One region of the Mycobacterium heidelbergense genome, then DNA from elsewhere that is predicted to be linked to it. Evidence: riboswitches for the same ligand, from Rfam matches in the RefSeq annotation. Region 1 holds a riboswitch; the other holds the start of a gene.

Region 1 (5,210 bases):
TTCTGGCTACCACCCGGCGGCACCGACAACGGAGTCTTTGCGACTTATTGGGCGGAGTTGGCCGATCTGGAGTCGGGTGACGTCGGTCCTGTGCTGGCCCTGCTCGCCGACGCCGACGTCGGCGGGTACGTGGCGACACCGGGTGGCCGACTCAACCATCGCTCCCGGGCGCCGGTCCACCGCTTGTGGGTGGATTCGCTGCAATATCATCGCGCCGAAGACGTTCTCATGGCGTATTTGAACCACAGAGACCGCCCGGGCGAGAGTCATTCGGCCACAAGGTCGTAGGCGTCCACCCTCCAGTTCCCGTCGACCAGGCTCAGCTGGTTCCAGCACGCGGTCCGCTGGCTGATGCGGTCCAGCGTCGGGTCCAGCTGCGCGAGCAGGGCGGTGTTGAATGCGTCGTGTGACACCAAAACGATTGGACCGGGCCCAAGTTCGGCGACCAGCTCGAGAAACGCTCGCCGAGCCCGCTCGGCGAGCGCCGCGTGGCTCTCGACACCAGGCGCGGAATCAACGCTGCCGTAACGGCGTTCGACATCCTCCCGATGAAGGCCGGTCATGGGTCCGTAGTCGCGGTCGGTGAGCCGCGCATCGACGGTGACCGGTGCGTCGGCCGCGGAGCCGATCGCCCGCGCGGTCGCGACCGCCCGCTGCAGCGGGCTGGATACCACCGCCTTGGGGTGTCGGGCGGCCAGCGCCTCGGCCAGCCGGGAGACTTCGGCGATACCCACTTCGTCCAGGGGCGGGTCGCTCAGGCCACGCAGTCGCCCCTCGGCGTTGAGCGCGGTGCGCCCGTGCCGGGCCAAATAGACCCGGGCCGCGCCGCCGGAGTTCACAGGCTGTCCGCGAACTCGGGAACCACGGCAACCGGTCGGGTGCTGTGGCGCAAAAGGTTTCGCGTCACCGTGCCGCTCACAATGTGGCTCAGGGCCGGGCCGATGCCGTGCTGCGGCCGGCCAACGACGATCAACCTCGCCGCGCAGTCATCCGCGGTCTTGAGGAGCGCCTTGACCGGGTCGCCGGTCAGGAGGTGATAAGCCCACTCCACATGGGTCGCGTCCAGGGCCTCCCCGACGTGTTGACGCTCGGCGCTGAGCCTTCGCTCGACGGCCTCGGCCGACCCGGTCGACGTGCCGGAAATGGCGCTGTCGGACATATCCACGACGTGCACGACGTGAACAGGCACGTTCAGGGCGCCGGCGAGCTCGGCGGCGAAGAGCACTGCGGCCCGGCTGGCCGGGTGGCGGTCATATCCGACGACCAATGACATAGCGGACTCCCTGCCCACTGCTTGTCGAGCACCACAGGAGCCATCAGCCGGGCCGGCGGTTTGGGCGGATTACCCAGGCGGAGATCCATCGCCTCGCGACCAGGTTAACCTCCCGGCCCGGGTGGGGACCAGCGTCAATGTGATTGACCCGGCTCGAAACGGCCGCGTAGCCTGGAATGCGAACAGGCGGTGGGGCTCGCATCCCGCAATCAACGGGTAGCCCGGCGGTTGCCAACGGTCCCTGGGAGTTGATCAGCGCCGATCATCGCGGCGTGCCGAGATGCGGGCCGCGGATCGGAAGTGGACCAGGAGCCGACCATGAATCGATCACCGCTGCCGTTGCGGGTACCGTCGCCCGGCCAAGTGTTCGCACATTCGGTGCTTTCCCCGCCGTCCCGCATCGCGATCGCGGGCGACTGGCATGCCGACACCGCCTACGCGGTTGCGGCGATCGAACACGCCGCCAAGCGCAACGCGACCGTGCTGCTTCACCTCGGCGACTTCGGCTACAACTTCACCGACCAGTACCTGGATTCGCTTGACGACGCGCTCGAGCGCTGCGGGATCGTCCTGGGTTTCGTCGACGGCAACCACGAGAACTTCGACCGGCTGCTCAGCTGGCCCGTCGACGCCGATGGACTCCGCCACCTACGCGACCGCGTCGTCCACCTGCCGCGAGGGTTTCGATGGCAATGGGCGCAGACCCGGTGTTTGGCCCTGGGCGGCGCCTATTCCATCGACCGATTCCTGCGCAAACCCGGACGGTCGTGGTGGGCGCAGGAATGGATCACATCGCGGCAAGCTCGTGACGCCGCGGCCGACGGACCCGCGGACGCGATGTTCTGCCACGACTGTCCCGCGGGAATCACGGTTCCCGGTGCGGCGCGCGACCGGTTCGGGTTTCCGGCACAGGAGCTACGGCGTTCCGAGCTCTACCGGGTGCGGTTGCGCTCGGTCGTCGACGCGGTTCGTCCAGCTCGACTGTGGCACGGGCACTTTCACCACCGCTACCAATCGGTGCTCCGCGGCGACGGATACCGAACCGTGGTGGATGGGTTGGGTAAGAATGGCGGCCCGATCGACAACAACATGGTGGTGGTCAACCTCGCGGAACTGGGGGTTCACCGGCTCAGCACCGGTCACCGCGCCCGGCCCGCGTCGGACTTGACCAAGCGAATAGCCGTTGGTTAACTGGCATCGGCGATGGCGCTCGCCGGAAAGCTCTGCTTTCGAACCGCCACACGGCTGATGGCACCTGCGAACGCAAGGAGTCGCAGGTGGCTTGTGTCCTTTGTCGCGCCGGTCCGGTGCTCGTGGCGGCATCGTGATGACGTCGGTAGACGATTCTTTGGTCGAATTACGTTGCGCTGTAGCGATCGTCCGCAGGGATGCGGTGCTTCTGCTGCAGCGCGATCTGGGTGACTGGGTGCTGCCCGGCGGCCGGCCCCGTCCGCACGAGAGCATGGGCTCGTGTGTGCGGCGGGAGGCCCGCGAAGAGACCGGCCTGGACATTCAACCCGTTGGCTGCGCACTGGTTCTGGAAGTCAACGACCCGCAGACCCACCGCCGTATCGTCGAATTGGTCTTCCTCGCAGACGAGTTCGATACCGCCGCACCGATAACGGGCGAGCCCGGGCGGCGGCCGACATGGGTGTGTTGGGACGATCTGAAAGACGTGGTGCTACACCCGCCCATCGCCGGTTTCCTCCGGGACCTATCGCGAGGCGGCGGTAAGCACGCCCGCTATCTGGGCAACCTGTGGCGCCCCGGGGCGGTCATCTGATGACGACTCTGCCGTTACCGGTCATCCAGGGGTTGCAGGTGATCACCGTCGCCGGCGGGGCGCCCGGACTCAGTGGCTTCATCGCCTGGTTCGAGGCCCGCCTGCAGGGCCGCCGCGGGCCACGGATCCTGCAACCGTATTTCGACCTCCGAAAGCTCTTCGGGAAGGAAACCCTGGCGCCGCATGGCGCGAGCCCGTTTTTCCGGCTGGCGCCGCTGGCTTCCTTCGCCTGCTATCTCACCGTTCCGATGCTGATACCGGTGCTCACCAGCTACGCCCTGCCACTGGGCTACATGGGCGACATCCAGGGAGGCGGGTTGATCCTGGCATTCGCGAGCTTCCTGGTCGCCGCCGCCGCCGCCGAAACCGGTGACGCCTACGCACAGCTGGCATCGAGCCGCGCCAAAACCTTCGCCGCCATCACCGAACCGGTCGTGCTGCTCGTCGTGTTCACCGTGGCGTTGATCACGACGACCGATCTGCCCTACGTCCTGGGCGCCACCGTGCGCAGCGGCCCCGATCAGATCGTGCGTCCGGCGCACCTGCTGGCCTCGGCGGCGCTGTTCCTGGTGATTCTGTACGAGACGGCCCGCATACCGGTCGAAACACACACCGGCACAACAGAGTTCGGCATGATCGAAACGGGGCGTCCCTTCGAGCATTCCGGGCCGGACCTGGCCCTGTTGCATTGGGGCGCCGCGGCCAAGCAATTCGTGCTCTATGTGATCTTGCTCGATGTCTTCGTCGCCCCGTGGGGAATGGCGTCGAGCACAGACGCGGTCGCGGTGGGATTGGCGATCGTTGCGCTGTTGGCCAAGGCCGCGCTGCTGGGCTGCGTCGTCGCCGTCATCGACAACAGCTACGCCAAGCTGCGACTGTTCAAGATCACCGAATTCGTCTCGGCCGCCTTGCTGTTGGCGATCCTGGCACTGTTCACCCTCTACTTGGGAGGCGGCTGATGATCGCGGTGGCGACCAGTGAATCCGTTCCGACCGTATACGAAGGGGTCGCGAACACGGTGGCGCTGATCGTGCTGCTGCTCGAGTTCGGGATGCTGCGCGCCGCGCTGCTGCGTGGGCAAGTGCGCCTGTACGCCGGGCAGTCGCTGGCCGTCAGCGTGCTGGCCGCCGTCGTCGCGTTCGGGCGCGACGTTCCCGAACTGTATGCGCTTGCGGTGCTTTCGCTGTTGCTGAAGGTCGTCGCAGTGCCGCTGCTGGTGGTGGGGCTGTTGCGTGAAGCAAACCAGGAGATCGCCGGCAGCGGCGCGCTCGGCGTGGCAAACGAGGTGCTGATCTCGATCGCCGTGGCGGCGTTCGGGTTCTTCTCCGTCGGCGTGCTTGGCATTCATTCCCCCGTACTTCCCACGGCCGCGCTGAGCCTGTCGGTGGCCGTGATCTTGGTGGCCTTCATCCTGATGATCGTCCGTCGCGACGTCGTCAGCCAGGCCATCGGGTTCTTCTCACTGGAAAACGGTGTCTCGCTGGCGAGCTTGGTGGTGGCCGCCGGCATGCCGCTCATCCTCGAGGTTGCGTTCCTGTTCGATCTTCTGGTTGCGGTGGTGGTTTTCGGGGTTTTGATGCGTACCCATCACCGACGAACACAGTCGCTGTCCACCCAGACGCTCGACCGGCTGCGGGGATAGCCCATGTCCGTAATGATGGTGGTACTCGTCATCATGCCGCTGGCCACCACGCTGGTCTGCCTGCGCGCCCCGCATCGCGTCGCGGCGATGGTGACCGCGCTCACCGGCATCGTCAGTTTCGTGCTGGCCGTTGCGCTGGTGCCCGCCGCCCTCGACCACACCCTCACCGCGTTGCACTACCTGCGCGCCGATTCGTTGTCGCTGATCTTTGTGCTCGGCACCACGTTCTTGTACGCCACCGTCGGAATCTATTCCGTCGGTTACCTCGCCGACGAGGAGCGCGCGGTGCGCTCGGGTCCCGCCGAGGGGCAAGCCTTGTTCGCCCGCCACAGTGCCCGATTTTATGTCGGCCTGAACGCGTTCGCGTGGTCGATGATCTGCGCGCCGCTGGTGAATGGTCTTGCCTTGTTGTGGATTGCCGTCGAAATCACGACGGTCATTTCGGCGCTGCTGGTGGCGTTGGACAACACCGAAGGCGCCACCGAGGCCGCGTGGAAGTACGTGCTGATCGC
Region 2 (5,210 bases), 1.3 Mb from region 1:
GTGGTCACCGTGGCGGTGCAGTCGGCGGCCGGCACGGTCGCGGTGGTGTCGGCCATCCCGGTGTTGGGGCCGCACAGCCTGCAAATCACCGTCGGCGTGGTGCTCGTCGTCTGCTACGTGAACCTGCGCGGATTAAAGGAAGCGGGATGGCAGTTCGCGTTGCCGACCTACTTCTTCGTCATCATGGTCGGCCTGACGATCGTGGTGGGCGTCGCGCGCGCCATGGCCGGCGATCTGCCCGTCTACCACCCCGCGCAAATGCCCGGAACCGTGCCCGTCCATCAGTCCAACGGCCTGGTGATGGGAGCGACCGTCCTGACATTGCTGCGTTCGTTCGCCAACGGCGGTTCGTCGCTGACGGGGGTCGAGGCCATCTCCAACACCGTCGACGTGTTTCGAAAACCGCAGGGCCGCAACGCGCGTCGGGTGCTGACCGCCATGGCGACCATCCTCGGGCTCCTGCTGGCCGGCGTCGCCTACCTCGCGTATGTCACCCACGCCACGCCATATCTCACCGAATATCCGTCAGTCCTGTCGCAGATCGGCCGCGCGGTGTTCGGTCAGGGCCCGATCGGCGACGTCTTCTACATCCTCGTGCAGGCGTCGACCGCGGCCATCCTGTTCACCGGCGCGAACACCAGCTTCAACGGATTCCCGGCGCTGGCGAGTTTCGTCGCCGAAGACCGCTTCCTGCCGCGGCAGCTGACGAAACGCGGCCACCGCCTGGTGTTCTCGAACGGCATCATCACGCTCACCGCGCTTTCGGTGGCATTGCTGCTGGCGACCGGCGGCTCGGTCAACGCGCTGGTCCCGTTCTACGCGATCGGCGTGTTCACCGGGTTCTCGATGGCCGGCTACGGAATGACCAAACACCATCTGACGCACCGGGAACCGGGCTGGCGCCGGCGCCTGGCGATCAACCTGTCGGCGGGGATCCTGTCGACGATCGTGGTGGGCATCTTCGCCGTCGCGAAGTTCACCGAGGGCGCCTGGCTCGTCGTCGTCGTGTTCCCGGTGCTGGTGTTCGTGCTGATGCGGCTCAACCGGGAATACCGCGCCGAGGCGGCCATTCTCGAGATGTTCCGCACCGATCGCCCCGAACTGGTGAAGTACGCGCGGCACAAGGTGTTCGTGTTCGTGAACTCGGTCGACCTCGCCGTGATCGAAGCGCTGCGCTACGGGCGGGGACTGCGGGCCGACGAACTGGTCGCGGTGCATTTCATGGTCGACGACGCGCACGCCAAGGTGCTGCGAAACCGTTGGGATCACTTCGATCTCGACACCCCGCTGCGGATCGTCGACTGCCCGGACCGCCGGGTCACCCGGGCGGCGCAGGTTCTGGTCGCCAAGGCGCGCGACGAGCGCCAGAACACCAACGTGACGGTGTTGCTGCCGCGTCGGACCTACGCGCCGCTGCTGGGACGCCTGCTGCATGACCGCACCGCCGACAAGGTGGCCCGGGCGGTCAGCCTGATCCCGGACGCCGCGGCGACGATCGTGCCCTACGACGTGCAATCCCGGATCAAGGAGGCGTACCCCGAAGGCTTCGAGCAACGAATCGCGCGCGAGCTCGACAAGGTCGAAGCGTGGGTCTCGCGCAGCGAGGAGCAGGAAGTCGAAGCCTATGAGCACCCCGAGCGGCCGCCATCGGTGATCACCGTTGGGGGCCTCATTCCCGGGCAGCGCGCCACCTTCGAGGGGCGGGTGAGCGAGGTCCAGGACGTCAACGAACGCCGGCGGACCGTCCGGCAGATCGTCGTCGGCGACAATAGCGGCGAAATCACCATCACGTTCCGAGCCGGCCACGGGGGCGCCGACATCCAGCCCGGGCAGCTGCTGCGGATCATCGGCAAGCCCAGGCAAAGCGGCAGAAAGCCCATGGAGATGGTCGACCCGGCGTACCACGTGATCGAGGACCCCGCGCAGGTGGGCGAACTCGGGAAAACCAAGGATCGGCCGTGAAGCGACTGACCAGCCGTGCTGGTGTCCGCGCTGGGCCTCGCGTTCACCGCCAACGGCTACCGACCGCTGACCAGGCGCGGTTACGGGTCGGTGTTCGCGTTCGCCTACGGCCTGTTCGCGTCGGAACTTCCGGTGCAGGCGCTCGGCGTTCAGGCGGCGGCGCTGGCGGCGGTGTCGCCCGGGCTGGATCGCGATCACCGGGGGCTCGGCCGGCGGGCATCTGTCGTCGCTGGCCGCGCTTACCCCCAACGATCCGCGGTTTCAGCCGGGTTTCGAGGGGGCCGACACCCGGGTGCAGGCGGCCGTCCCGTTCTACGGGGTCTACGACTTCACCCGATCCGACGGCGCGATGCATCCGCTGATGGTGCCGATGGTGGCCAAGCGCGTGTTCAAGCTGAGTCGCACGGAGATAGCCGAACCTTTCCGGATCGCCTCACCGATCAGCCACGTGTCCGAAGACGCCCCACCGTTTTTCGTGCTGCACGGCACCAACGACTCGTTGATCCCGGTCGAACAGGCCCGCAGCTTTACCGCGCGCCTCCGTGAGGTCAGCCGTCAGCCTGTGGTATATGCCGAGTTGCCGTGCGCGCAACACGCTTTCGACATCTTTGGGTCCGCCCGCGCGGCGCACGCGGCGGTGGCCGTCGAGCAGTTCCTGGCCGAGATCTACGCGTCGCGTCGGGTCACGGCCTAGCCGCTGGCTGCCCTCGTCGCCCCGCTCGTCCGTGGCGTCAGTGACCGTTGGCGCGAAACCGTTCGAAGGATCGCTTCACTTCTGCTTCCGCCGTTTCCCGATTGCCCCAGTCGGCGGCCTTGACGAACTTGCCCGGCTCTAAGTCCTTGTAGTGCACGAAGAAGTGTTTGATGGGCTCCAAGACAAAGGACGGCACGTCGTCGACGTCGGTGATGTGATCCCATCGCGAATCGCCGGCCGGCACGCACAGAACCTTGTTGTCGCCGCCGGCCTCGTCGACCATCTGGAAGATGCCCACCGGGCGTGCGGCGAGCACGACACCGGGAAAGACCGGCTCGGGCAGCAGAACGAGGGCGTCAAGAGGGTCGCCGTCGTCGCCGAGGCTGTTTTCGATGAAGCCGTAATCCTCGGGATATCCCATCGAGGTGTACAGGTAGCGGTCGAGTCGGATGCGGCCGGTGTTGTGGTCGCTCTGGTATTTGTTGCGCTGTCCCTTGGGGATTTCAATGGTTACGTCGAATTCCATGTGACTACTCCTGATTGTCGGCGAGTCGTGCGTGGATCGTGTGCGGGTCGGTCGCGTTCCGGCGGCGCGCCGATTCACCCGGATACCGTTGTGCGAGTGGTTCGTTGACGTCCAAAGCCGGCGCGCGACGCCTCCGCCGGACATGCCGTCGGACCCTCCCGCAGGGGTGTTGAGGCGCAGCATTATACCAATTTATATGCGAACGGCAAGGGCTCGCAGGCAACACCCAGGTGCCTGATCGGGTCGACACAGTAAACGAGATCACGAGCCGGCGCACCGCAGGGGCGGAGTACAACCGAATCGGAGGGTGGGTGCGAATGTCGGCGCGCTTCACCTACGACTCCTATGTTCGCAGGGGCCATCAGCCGGATCGGCGGTTCAGGGCGGGCTCCATCGCCGCTGTCAGTTAAGCAATGGAAATCGGCTTTGGTCAAGCGCGGCGAGGCCGTCCCGTCGGACCACGACGACGCCATGTCTGCGGAGGACGGCGCTAGCCTCGATCGCAACTTAGTTATAAATCCATTGATTAGCAACAGATTTGGACTACATATCACGCGGACACCCCGTCTTGGCGCGCACCGGCCGGTTGTGATCGACGCCACCCATGGCCGTCGGACGGGCTCGGGACCCCCTCGGTGCTCGCCTGGCCGTTACGTGTCGTGGCAACCGCCCGGCCGCGCTGCCCACTTCGCCGCCGGTTACAGGGTGGACGCGTCTGGACGTAATGTTTCAATCAGCTGGAAGTCTCCTGTGCATCGGCCATGGTGGGTTGTTTGATCAACATAATTCGGCTTGACTGTCAAGCAATAAGATCACGAAAGTTTTAAATGTGCGTCGTCGGCTCTGACGGCGCACGATGGCGGTGGGGCTCGCCATAACCGCGCGTCAAGCATCGACGGCCAACGGTCCCTGCGGAACAGATCAGTGCCCGGCCGGCCACAGGCGTGGCCGGGTGTGACGCAGGAGGACCGTAAGTGGCCGTTCAATCTTCGTCGATAGCTGCGATCCCGCTTCCCCCGTTGCGATGTCGTCGGTGGTGTCCGCGGCCCGGCGGGTGCTGTCGCGGTCCCCGTTCGGGTCGGCTGCCGGCATATGGGATGTGAAACACCAAGCACTCCGGATCTTTTCGATCGGTTGGCGATCAACCATGAACGAACCCGATCACAATCGACCCGCCATATATCCGGGTGGCCTGACGGTCGCCCCAACAGTGTCCGTGAAAGGTAAAAGACGCATGGCGCGTTCGCGCATCACCGACTGGAATCCAGAAGACCTCGTGGCCTGGGACGACGGCAACGGCGCCATCGCCCGTCGCAATATGGTGTGGCTGGTTGTGAACGTGCACATCTCCTTCTCGGTCTGGTACCTCTGGTCGGTGATGGTGCTGTTCATGCCGCAGTCCGTCTACGGCTTCTCGACCGGTGACAAGCTGCTGGTGGGCGCCACGGCGTCGCTGGTGGGGGCGCTGGTGCGCATTCCATATTCGATGGCCGCCAACTGGTTCGGTGGCCGCAATTGGACGACGTTCTCGTCGCTGGTGTTGCTGATCCCCACCATCGGGGCAATCGTGTTGCTTGCCCATCCCGGACTGCCGTTGTGGCCGTATCTGGCGTGCGCCGCGTTGACCGGGTTGGGCGGCGGCAACTACTCGGCGTCGCTGGCCAAGGTCGACGGTTTATACCCGCAGCGGCTCAAGGGTTTTGCGCTGGGCCTCACCGGTGGGCTGGCCAACCTCGGGTCGGCGTCGATCCAGGCGGTCGGGCTGGTGGTGCTGGCGACCGCGGGCCACGAGGCACCATACTGGGTGTGCGCGATCTACCTGGTGCTGCTGACCATCGGCGGCGTCGGTGCGGCACTGCGCATGGACAACATCGTCGCGCATCGCACCGGCATCTCGCCGGACAACTTGCGATCCATTCTCTCGGTGCCCGACACGTGGGGAATCTCGTTTCTCTATCTGTGTGCCTCCGGCTCGTTCCTCGGCTTCGCGTTCGCGTTCGGCCAGGTGCTCCAGCACAACTTCGTGGC

What was found. Region 1 has a riboswitch for fluoride ahead of G6N25_RS09605 (NUDIX hydrolase). Riboswitches for the same ligand answer to the same signal wherever they lie in the genome.
Region 2: another riboswitch for fluoride. It lies ahead of G6N25_RS15830 (inorganic diphosphatase); the one in region 1 lies ahead of G6N25_RS09605 (NUDIX hydrolase).

Annotation. Positions count from the first base shown of each region.
Region 1 is NZ_AP022615.1:2,036,617-2,041,826, forward strand. Features, by position in the region: gene G6N25_RS09585 (hypothetical protein) at 1-288, shown strand, start outside; gene G6N25_RS09590 (histidine phosphatase family protein) at 267-839, opposite strand; gene G6N25_RS09595 (universal stress protein) at 836-1,273, opposite strand; fluoride riboswitch at 1,301-1,375, opposite strand; gene G6N25_RS09600 (metallophosphoesterase family protein) at 1,592-2,464, shown strand; fluoride riboswitch at 2,464-2,538, shown strand; gene G6N25_RS09605 (NUDIX hydrolase) at 2,565-3,056, shown strand; gene G6N25_RS09610 (respiratory chain complex I subunit 1 family protein) at 3,056-4,015, shown strand; gene G6N25_RS09615 (hydrogenase) at 4,015-4,698, shown strand; gene G6N25_RS09620 (proton-conducting transporter transmembrane domain-containing protein) at 4,702-5,210, shown strand, end outside.
Region 2 is NZ_AP022615.1:3,344,149-3,349,358, forward strand. Features, by position in the region: gene G6N25_RS15820 (amino acid permease) at 1-1,962, shown strand, start outside; partial or broken gene G6N25_RS15825 (prolyl oligopeptidase family serine peptidase) at 2,141-2,656, shown strand; gene G6N25_RS15830 (inorganic diphosphatase) at 2,694-3,182, opposite strand; fluoride riboswitch at 3,528-3,589, opposite strand; gene G6N25_RS15835 (MFS transporter) at 4,417-5,210, shown strand, end outside.